3 regions of the Pseudomonas sp. TE24901 genome follow, and region 2 is predicted to be linked to each of the others. Evidence: riboswitches for the same ligand, from Rfam matches in the RefSeq annotation. Region 2 holds a riboswitch; each other region holds the start of a gene.
The links. A riboswitch is a leader RNA that binds a small molecule or an ion and turns the genes downstream of it on or off. The one in region 2 is predicted to bind cobalamin.
Positions count from the first base shown of each region.

Region 1: linked by a shared signal. The riboswitch ahead of ACVWVP_RS14215 (ABC transporter substrate-binding protein) and the one ahead of ACVWVP_RS27260 (CbtB-domain containing protein) in region 2 are both predicted to bind cobalamin.
Region 3: linked by a shared signal. The riboswitch ahead of ACVWVP_RS27745 (CbtB domain-containing protein) and the one ahead of ACVWVP_RS27260 (CbtB-domain containing protein) in region 2 are both predicted to bind cobalamin.

Region 1 is NZ_JBSSAF010000006.1:241,920-245,184, reverse strand. Features, by position in the region: gene ptrR (putrescine utilization regulator PtrR) at 1-121, opposite strand, end outside; gene ACVWVP_RS14220 (aldehyde dehydrogenase family protein) at 225-1,607, shown strand; cobalamin riboswitch at 1,739-1,932, shown strand; gene ACVWVP_RS14215 (ABC transporter substrate-binding protein) at 2,049-3,059, shown strand; gene ACVWVP_RS14210 (FecCD family ABC transporter permease) at 3,056-3,265, shown strand, end outside.
Region 2 is NZ_JBSSAF010000017.1:133,300-136,564, forward strand. Features, by position in the region: gene cobW (cobalamin biosynthesis protein CobW) at 1-482, opposite strand, end outside; cobalamin riboswitch at 576-775, opposite strand; gene ACVWVP_RS27255 (hypothetical protein) at 965-1,465, shown strand; cobalamin riboswitch at 1,599-1,806, shown strand; gene ACVWVP_RS27260 (CbtB-domain containing protein) at 1,903-2,091, shown strand; gene ACVWVP_RS27265 (CbtA family protein) at 2,103-2,807, shown strand; gene ACVWVP_RS27270 (cobalamin biosynthesis protein) at 2,804-3,196, shown strand.
Region 3 is NZ_JBSSAF010000018.1:97,424-100,688, reverse strand. Features, by position in the region: gene ACVWVP_RS27760 (alpha/beta hydrolase) at 1-234, opposite strand, end outside; gene cobF (precorrin-6A synthase (deacetylating)) at 246-1,001, opposite strand; gene ACVWVP_RS27750 (histidine phosphatase family protein) at 1,047-1,601, opposite strand; adenosylcobalamin (AdoCbl) riboswitch at 1,654-1,799, shown strand; gene ACVWVP_RS27745 (CbtB domain-containing protein) at 1,801-2,013, shown strand; gene ACVWVP_RS27740 (CbtA family protein) at 2,033-2,761, shown strand; gene ACVWVP_RS27735 (DUF4865 family protein) at 2,763-3,265, opposite strand, start outside.

The DNA.
Region 1 (3,265 bases), on a different contig from region 2:
GCTCCAGTTGCTTGATGCGCGTGGTCAGGTTCGACGGCACACGATGAATCAACTGCGCGGCGGCGCTGATGCTGCCTTGCTCGGCAACGGCCTTGAAGATTTCCAGCTGCACCAGATCCACATCATTCTCCAATCGTGAATGTATTGCTTAATATTATTCAGTTTCCAGAAAAGAGATAGCCCCGTAGCCTGAACCCAATCCATTCATTCAGCAGGACGGTGCCATGAACGCAACCACCCACGCTCTCTCGATCAACCCGGCCACCGGCGAAACCGTCGGCAGCTACCCCTACGAAAGCGCCGCGCAACTGGACGCCGCCCTGAACCGCGCCACCGCCGCCTTCCGCACCTGGCGCCGCCAGCCGGTCGGCCAGCGCGCCGAACTGCTGCTGGCCCTGGCCGCCGCCCTGCGTGAACAAGCCGAAGACATGGCGCAGATGATCACCCTGGAAATGGGCAAGCCCATCGCCCAGGCCCGTGCCGAAATCGAAAAATGCGCCCTGCTCAGCGAATGGTACGCCGCTCACGGCCCGGCCATGCTGGCGCCGGAACCGACCCTGGTGGACAACGGCAGCGCCCAGATCGAATACCGCCCGCTGGGCCCGATCCTCGCCGTGATGCCGTGGAACTTCCCGGTGTGGCAAGTGCTGCGCGGCGCCGTGCCGACCATGCTCGCCGGCAACACCTACGTGCTCAAGCACGCCCCAAACGTGATGGGCAGCGCCTACCTGATTCAGCAGGCCTTCCACAAAGCCGGTTTTGCCGAAGGCCTGTTTGAAGTGATCAACGTGGGCAACGAGGGCGTGTCCAGCGCCATCGCCGACCCGCGCATTGCCGCCGTGACCCTCACCGGCAGCGTGCGCGCCGGTATCGCCATCGGCTCCCAGGCCGGGGCTGCGCTGAAAAAATGCGTGCTGGAACTGGGCGGCTCCGACCCGTTCATCGTGCTCAACGACGCCGACCTCGACGCCGCCGTGCAAGCCGCCCTGATCGGCCGCTTCCAGAACAGCGGCCAAGTCTGCGCCGCCGCCAAGCGCCTGATCATCGAAGCCGGCGTGGCCGAAGCCTTCACCGCCAAATTCGTCGAAGCCAGCCGTGCCCTGGTGATGGGCGACCCGACCCTGGCCACCACTTATGTGGGCCCGATGGCACGCTTCGACCTGCGCGACGAGCTGCACGGCCAGGTCCAGGCCACCCTCGAAGAAGGCGCCACCCTGCTGCTGGGCGGCAATAAAGTCGCGGGTGCCGGTAACTACTACGAGCCGACCGTGCTGGCCGGCGTCACCGACCAGATGACCTCGTTCAAACAGGAACTGTTCGGCCCGGTGGCCTCGATCATCACCGCCCGCGACGCCGACCACGCCGTGGCCCTGGCCAACGACAGCGAATTCGGGCTCACCGCCAGCATCTTCACCACCGATGCGACCAAGGCCCGCGACATCGCCAACCAGTTGGAAACCGGCGGGATCTTCGTCAACGCCTTCAGCGTGTCCGACCCTCGGGTGGCGTTTGGCGGCGTGAAAAAGAGCGGCTTTGGCCGTGAACTGTCGCACTTCGGCGTACGCGAATTCTGCAACGCCCAAACCGTGTGGCTGAACCGCAAATAACCCACCGCCCTGTAGTGGGCGGGCTTGCCCCGCTCACTACAGTTGGGTCACAAATACCCTCCGCCGACGCCATCGCTGGCAAGCCGGCTCCTACGGGGGATCGGGTTTTCTCTCCCCCTTGGCAGTACGATCGACTACCATACCGCGCCGGTTCCCAAACGGGACTAATAGGGAATCCGAAGCGCGGCCCCTCGCGTCAATCGGAACTGCCCCCGCAACTGTAGGTGCTGAGCCTGCTCCACACTGCCACTGAGCCCTGCTCGGGAAGGCCGGAGCCTGGCGACGACGCACGAGTCAGGAGACCTGCCGGCCAAGCGTTATCACGACCGGCGGGGTGTCCGGGAAGGACATCCTTGCCCTGCCCTTCGGCAGCGTCCATGGCTGTATTTCCACGACCGTACCTCCCCCTGCTCACTGTACGGTTCAAACGGAGATTGCCCCATGCTGCCACGCGTTACCGCCCTGCTCACCGGCCTCGGCTTCTGCACCCTGGCCCAGGCTGCGCCCACCCATTACCCGCTGACGCTGGAAAACTGCGGCAGCACCCAGACCTTCCAGCAAGCCCCCGCCCGCAGCGTAACCATCGGCCAGGCCGCCACCGAAATGCTCTACGCACTGGGCGTGGGCGACAAAGTGGTGGGCACCTCGCTGTGGTTCAACAATGTGTTGCCGCAATTCAAGGCCCAGAACGACACCATCGAGCGCCTGGCGAACAACGAGCCGAGCTTTGAGTCGGTGATCGCCAAGCGCCCGCAACTGGTGGCCGCCGAGCTGGAATGGGTGGTCGGCCCCCAAGGCGTGGTCGGCACCCGCGAGCAATTCCAGGAACTGAAGATCCCCACCTACCTGCTGCCCTCCGACTGCGAAGGCAAGGACAACCTGGTGGGCGCCGACGGCACGCGGCTGGAGCCATTCCGCATCGAGACCATTTACAAAAGCATCAGCCAGCTGGCGCAGATCTTCGACGTGCAGGACCGTGGCCAACAGCTGAACGACGACCTCAAGGCGCGCCTGGCCAAGTCGGTCGCCACCGCCCAAGGCAAAGGCCTCAAGCAGGCCAGTGCGCTGGTGTGGTTCTCCAGCGCCGAGATGGCCGCCGATCCTTACGTGGCCGGCCACAAGGGCGTTCCGGAATTCATGCTGCAGACCCTTGGCCTGACCAACGTGGTGCAGTCCGATGAAGAGTGGCCCGCCGTCGGCTGGGAAACCATCGCCAAGGCCAACCCCACGTTCCTGGTGATCGCACGCATGGACCGCCGCCGCTACCCGGCCGACGACCATGAAAAGAAACTGGCTTTCCTGCGCAGCGACCCGGTGACCCGCAACATGGACGCGGTGAAAAACAACCGCATCATCATCCTCGACGCCCTGGCGCTGCAGGCCAGCCTCCGTACGTTCGACGGCCTTGAACAACTGGCCACGGCCATCGACGGCTACGACCCACTCAAATGACCCGTACCCTGCTCGCCCTGGCCCTGCTCCTGGCCGCCGTGCTCGCCGGCGTGGCCATCGGCGAAACCGCCATCTCGCCGCAGGTGGTGCTGCAAGTGCTCGCCAATAAACTGTGGACGGCGGGCTACGTGCTCGACCCCATCGACGAAGGCGTGGTGTGGAACTACCGCCTCACCCGCGCCCTGGTGGCCGCCGCGTGCGGTGCG
Region 2 (3,265 bases):
TCCAGTTTACGCTGGGCGTCGACCTGGTCCGGGAAGGCGGCGAAGGTGCCCGCGGCGACGGCCGGGCTGTCGACCACGGTGATTACCGCGTCGACGGTGCAGGCGCTGCGGATTTCCGGCCACTGGAAGGCTTGTACCAAGGGTTTTGGCAGGGCCAGGCCTGAGGTTTCGATGAGAATGTGGTCGAGGTCACCACGACGGGCCACCAGTTCGCGCATCACCGGGAAGAACTCTTCCTGCACGGTGCAGCACAGGCAGCCGTTGGCCAACTCGTAGACGCGGCCGTTGGCTTCTTCTTCGGTGCAACCGATGGAGCACTGCTTGAGGATTTCACCGTCGATGCCCAATTCGCCGAATTCGTTGACGATTACCGCGATGCGACGGCCCTGGGCGTTGTCGAGCATGTGGCGCAGCAAGGTGGTTTTGCCCGACCCGAGGAAGCCGGTAACGATGGTGACGGGGAGTTTGGCCAGTGTTTTCATCGGATGCCCTTTGGGGCGGGCATACGGGACGATAGGCCCTGCGACGGCGCGCAGCAGCGGATTTCGTCACCGGATCACCCCGCCCGGTTGAAGTAGAAAATCGGTTGCGAGGCAGGTCTCCTGGCTTGGGGCGTGCGGGTCTTGCGACCGGCGCTGGCTGCGCCTTCCCGCCTTGTCGGCAGTGGCGTGGCAGTCAGCTGAACCCTTTACAGTTGCGGGGGCAGCCGCGGCTTGGACCGCGTTCCCTTCTTAGCTCCGGCCTGGGCTGGAGAACCTCGAGGGTGCAAGGCTACGCAGTGCCACAGAGCGGGTCAATGCCAACACATGAGGTTCGCGCCATACCGCGGCAGTCGAATGAAACTTACAACTCGCATTAATTGCCCGATAGCCAGCTAGGAACAGCTTGGACTTTTGCACCACACAGATTTGGCTCATAAGCGCTCAATGCGCGCCAGACATACCAACGCAATAAAGGATCAAACATGACACTTTACCCTCTCCACTTTAACCTGCCACCCAACTCGCCGAGCTACAAAGGCGAGAAAGAAGCTGATGCCCCGCAGGACAGTATTCAGATCCAACACGCTGCATACACCAGCACGAGTAGCCTCGAAACTCGGGCAAAGAGAAGTACAACAGAGCAAAAGCCCCAGGTCTGGTTCTACAGTGACAAAGAGTTGCTACAAGAGGTGAAGAAACACTTCGATGAATATGCAGCCGGACAGGGCGATGAATACGTCAACTTCAAAGAATTAAAAGAGGCCGCCGGTCAGGTGCCAACCACGAGAACCTTCTCTCCAAAAGCCTCAGCCATTGCCGAGGAGATCCTCAAACGCACCGAGCTTCTCAACCAGCTGGACATAGGAGTGGGCTGGACACTCAGCGGAAGAGGATTACAAGACGAGAGGTTTGATCATGACAACCTTGACTACTTGATCACCTACGCTTCCGATCATCGCAGAGTCAGGTTCATTTCGAGATGATATAAAAATTTGTCTGATCCACAAAAAAGTAACATCGATCGCTCGTCACCCTTGAGGTCAACCCTATCCGTCAAACACCTTAAACATTTACAGCCGTTCAAGGTGTTTGACGCACATCAACCGCCCATGTTCTCCTACACACCTTGTTTCGGGTGCCCTGCAAAGGGTGAAACGGGAAACCGGTACGCCATACCCCTATGGCAAGTCCGGTGCTGCCCCCGCAACGGTAAGCGAGCGAAGCGTCATAACCACTGTGCACTTGCATGGGAAGGCGATGCTTTCAGGACTCTCCCAAGAGCCCCCTCGCAAGCCCGGAGACCGGCCCGAAAAAATCAGATAACAAACCCGCGGTGGGCGGGCGCTGTTCGAACCCTGCGTGCCCGGCTCGCGGGGTTTTCATGCGCTCGTGTCACCCTGAAACCCTGAAGGGACGCGCCATGTCGATCATCACCAGCACCTCGCACGCCACCGGCAACACCACCACCCTCAGCCAACGCCTGACCGCCGCCATCGGTGCGTCGATCCTCGGCGCGTGTCTGGTGTATTTCGCCGGTTTCTCGCATATCGAGGCGGTGCACAACGCAGCCCACGATACCCGCCACAGCGCCGCGTTCCCGTGCCACTGAGACTTGCCGACATGATCAAGCGTATTGCGCAAACCGCAGGGTTCACTGGCCTGCTGGCCGCCCTGCTGCTGACCCTGCTGCAAAGCTTCTGGGTCGCCCCGCTGATTCTGCAGGCGGAAACCTTCGAAAACGCCCCGGCCGCCACCGAAGTGGCCCACGAACACGCCGAAGGCGCCGCCGCCCACAGCCATGACGCCGAGGCCTGGGAGCCGGAAGATGGCTGGCAGCGTGTGCTGTCGACCACAGGCGGCAACCTGGTCGTAGCAGTCGGTTTCGCCCTGATGCTGGCCGGTCTCTACACCCTGCGCGCACCGACCCGTACCGCGCAAGGCTTGCTGTGGGGCTTGGCCGGTTACGCCACCTTCGTACTGGCGCCGACCATGGGCCTGCCACCTGAGCTGCCAGGCACTGCGGCAGCCGATCTGGCGCAACGGCAGATCTGGTGGATCGGCACCGCCGCCTCCACCGCCGCCGGTATTGCGCTGCTGGTGTTTGGCCGTAACTGGCTGCTGAAAGTGCTGGGTGCCGCGATCCTGGCCGTGCCTCACGTCATCGGCGCGCCACAACCGGAAGTGCACTCGATGCTGGCACCCGAGGCGCTGGAAGCGCAGTTCAAGATCGCCTCGCACCTGACCAACGTCGCCTTCTGGCTGGCGCTGGGCCTGATCAGCGCGTGGTTGTTCCGTCGCAACCGTGACGATCACTACGCTGCATGATCCTGGCGGTCGGCTTGGGCTGCCAGCGGGGTTGTGACGTTCACGCCCTGCTGGATCTGTTTGACAGCGCCCTCGCGGAGGGGGGCGTTGATCGCAACAGCATTACCGCGCTGGCCAGTATCGATCTGAAAAAGGATGAACCGGGAATACGGGCCATGGCCCGGGCGCTGGATCTCCCGTTGCACTGTTTCAACGCAGGACAACTGGCGGTTTATGCCGAGCGTTTGAGTCACAAATCCGAGGTCGCCTTTGCCCATACCGGCTGCTACGGCGTCGCCGAAAGCGCTGCCCTGGCCCTGGCCGAACACCTCGCGGGTGCCCCTGCCGGACTGCTGATCACCCGCAAAAAAGCCGCCCAGGCTACCTTTGCGTTGGCGTGCGCCGGCTAAAATCCCGATAATCGCCGCTTCCGATCATGAGCCACTTTCATGCTCGCCCGTTTTTCGACAGGAATTTCC
Region 3 (3,265 bases), on a different contig from region 2:
TGGCATGGGTGCCCGTGCCGAAAGGTAAGTCCAAGTGGACGGCAGCGAATCCTTGATGCCAAACAGGTCTTCCTCGTTGCTGCCAAACCCGTGCAGGAAAATCACCAACGGCTGGTTGCGTGCATCGGTCTGGGTCTGTTCCAGGTACGCCAACGGCAAGTCGGTGTGCAGCGAATCGTCAGCATGAGCAGCGCCGGCCACCAGGGTCAGTGCCAGGGCAAACAGTTTGAGCATGGGACGTTACCTCAGGGTTTGCGCAACAAATAGGTGTCCATGATCCAGCCGTTGGCCAGGCGCGCGGCCTTGCGCACCCGTTGAATCTCTTCTGCCACATCAGCCACCTTGCCGCTGATCAGGATCTCGTCCGGCGTGCCCAGGTAGGCGCCCCAATAAATGTCCAGGTCCTGATCGGCCACGGTACGATAGGAATCTTCGGCGTCGAGCATTACCACCAGGGTGTCGGCGTCGCTGGCCTGCCCTGCTGCCAAGCGGCGCCCGGTGGTGATCTCGACGGACTTGCCAATGCGGTTGAGCGGCACTTTGTGCTGCGCTGCCAGGGCCTGCACGCTGGTGATGCCGGGGATCACTTCGAATTCAAAGGTGCAACGGCCACTGGCCAGGATCGCCTGCAGGATCCGAATGGTGCTGTCGTACAGCGCCGGGTCGCCCCAAGCCAGGAATGCGCCCACTTCGCCGTCGGCCATTTCCTCATTGATCATGCGTTCGAAGGTCTGCTGCTTGTCGCGGTTCAGGTCCTGCACGGCGGTGGTGTAGTCGATATCACCGCGCACACGCTCGGGGCAGTCGGCCTCGACAAAGCGGTAGCCGGGCTCGGTGATGTAGGTCTCGCAGATCTCGCGGCGCAGGTCGATCAACTTGTCCTTGCTCTGGCCCTTGTCCATCAGGAAGAACACGTCGGTGCGGTTGAGCGCCTTCACGGCCTGCATCGTGATGTAGTCAGGGTTGCCGGCGCCAATGCCGATGATCAGGATGCGTTTCATGGGTTGCTCTCATTGCGGGGCGTGGATTTTGCCATGTTCGCGGGGTCAGGCGTGAGTTTCCAGGCGCAGGCGCCACACGCGGTTGAAACGCAGCTCGGTGCATGACAGCGGCTCGACGTCGACCCGGTAGAACATCGACAGCGGCAACTGCAGCACGTGCAACAACGCGGCACGGATCACAAAGGGATGGGTAACGGCCACGACATGCCCCGGTTGGCTTTCCAGGGATGTCATCCACTGTCCAACCCGCAGGCAGATCTGGTCCACCGACTCGCCACCGTGGGGCGCGCTGGCGCTGTCGGTGAGCCAGGCACTCATGGCTTCATCGTCCAGTTGGTCGATGGCCTGGCCTTTCCAGTGGCCAAAATCGCCGTCGCGCAAGGCGACTTCTACCTGTGCGTTGTCACCGAACAAGCCAGCGGTCTGCCGGGCCCTGGCTTCCGGCCCGCAGATCAGGCGGTGTTTTTTCGGGTAGCGACCGGCCTGGGATAGCGCCTCACGCTGCCAGTCCAGCACGACAGATTCGTCATCGGAAAACCGCCCCTGCTTCTGCGCCCGCGTGGCGGCATGGCAGATCAGGCTTAAACGGGTGGTCTGCATCACAAATTCACTCTGTTTCGGCGCGCAGTCAGCGTAGACTGGCAAAGTTGTTTCAACATGTTACAACGAACATGAAACAGGAAGCCGGTTCGAAGCCGGCGCGGTCGCGCCACTGTATTCGGCCCCACAGCCGTAAGCCAGACCCTGTTTCAGCTCCCTTTGCTTTCCATTTCGGGACGCGTCATCCCTGGAGGTTTTCATGGCTAATACCGCTGCAACCCACCCTGATGTCTATGTGCCAACGATTCCCCTGGGCGAAATCCTCCCCTGGGCGATCTTCGGCGGCCTGCTGTTGATGCTGGCGATCTACTTCGTCGGCGCCGAGCAAGGTGCCACAGCGGTTTTCAAAGGCATGTACGTGCACGAATTCGTCCACGACGGTCGCCATCTGCTGGGCTTTCCCTGCCATTAATCAACAAGAGAGACAGGACATGACAGGGCAATTACTCGTTCGCGGGATGCTGGTAGGCCTGCTCGCCGGCGTATTGGCATTCGGCTTCGCCAAGACCTTTGGTGAACCGCAAATCGACAAGGCCATCGCCTTTGAAGACCAGATGGCACAGATGCACGGCGATGCGCCGGAAGAAGAACTGGTGAGCCGCGACGTGCAAAGCACCTTCGGCCTGTTCACCGGTGTGGTGGTGTATAGCGTTTCCCTGGGCGGGATTTTCTCCCTGGTGTTTGCCTACGCCCTGGGCCGCATCGGCAAGGTCGGCCCCCGTGGCCTGGCGGCACTGCTGGCGTTGGCGGCGTTTGTCACCCTCATCCTGGTGCCCGGCCTGAAATACCCGGCCAACCCGCCATCCGTGGGTGACCCGGAGACCATCGCCCAGCGCACCCAGCTGTTCTTCCTGATGCTGCTGGTGTCGGTAGCGGCCGCGGTGATCGCGATCAACGCCGCACGCAAGCTGATTGCCCGCCGTGGCGTGTGGGCCGGGGCAATCCTGGGCGTTGCGCTGTACATCGTGATCGTGTCGGTGGCCGGCAGCCTGTTCCCGGTGATCAATGAAGTGCCGGAGCAATTCTCGGCCGTGCTGCTGTGGAAATTCCGCGTCGCGTCCCTGGGCATCCAGCTGGTGCTGTGGACCACCCTGGGCCTGGTGTTCGGTGCGGTGGCCGAGCGTTTCTTGAGCCAGCCACGCGCACGCTTGAACTCCTGAGCTAGATTCCGGGATGGGCCAGGTAGAACACCTGATAGCCCGTCCCGGGATGCGTCACATCCAGTGCCTTGGCCGACAAGGTGATGCGCACCAAACGCCAGGCTTGCACATCCAGCGCCAGGAACACCGCGAAGGTGTCACGGCTGTCCGCCACTTGCAGGTTGCGCACTTTCTCTTCAGCCAGTATCGCGGCCCGATCCGCCCCCGGTGCCAGTGGCCACTCTTCCCGATACAAACTCAACGCCGCCTGCGCCGGCCCACGTTGCACATCCAGCGGCAGCCAGCTTTCGATATGCGGGCGGCCGAAACTGTCGAGCACTTTCTGGAAGCGTGACCCCAGCAGAAAGTCGGCGGCCTGCAACGGGTCGGACCACAGGTACACCGACGCATACACGTTGCCGCCCTGCTCCTGAGCGATAAACGCCTTGAACAGCAGCCCCTCGGCGTTATCCCACAATGGCCCCAATTGCGCGGCACGCCGGCGAATCACGCCCATGTCGTAGT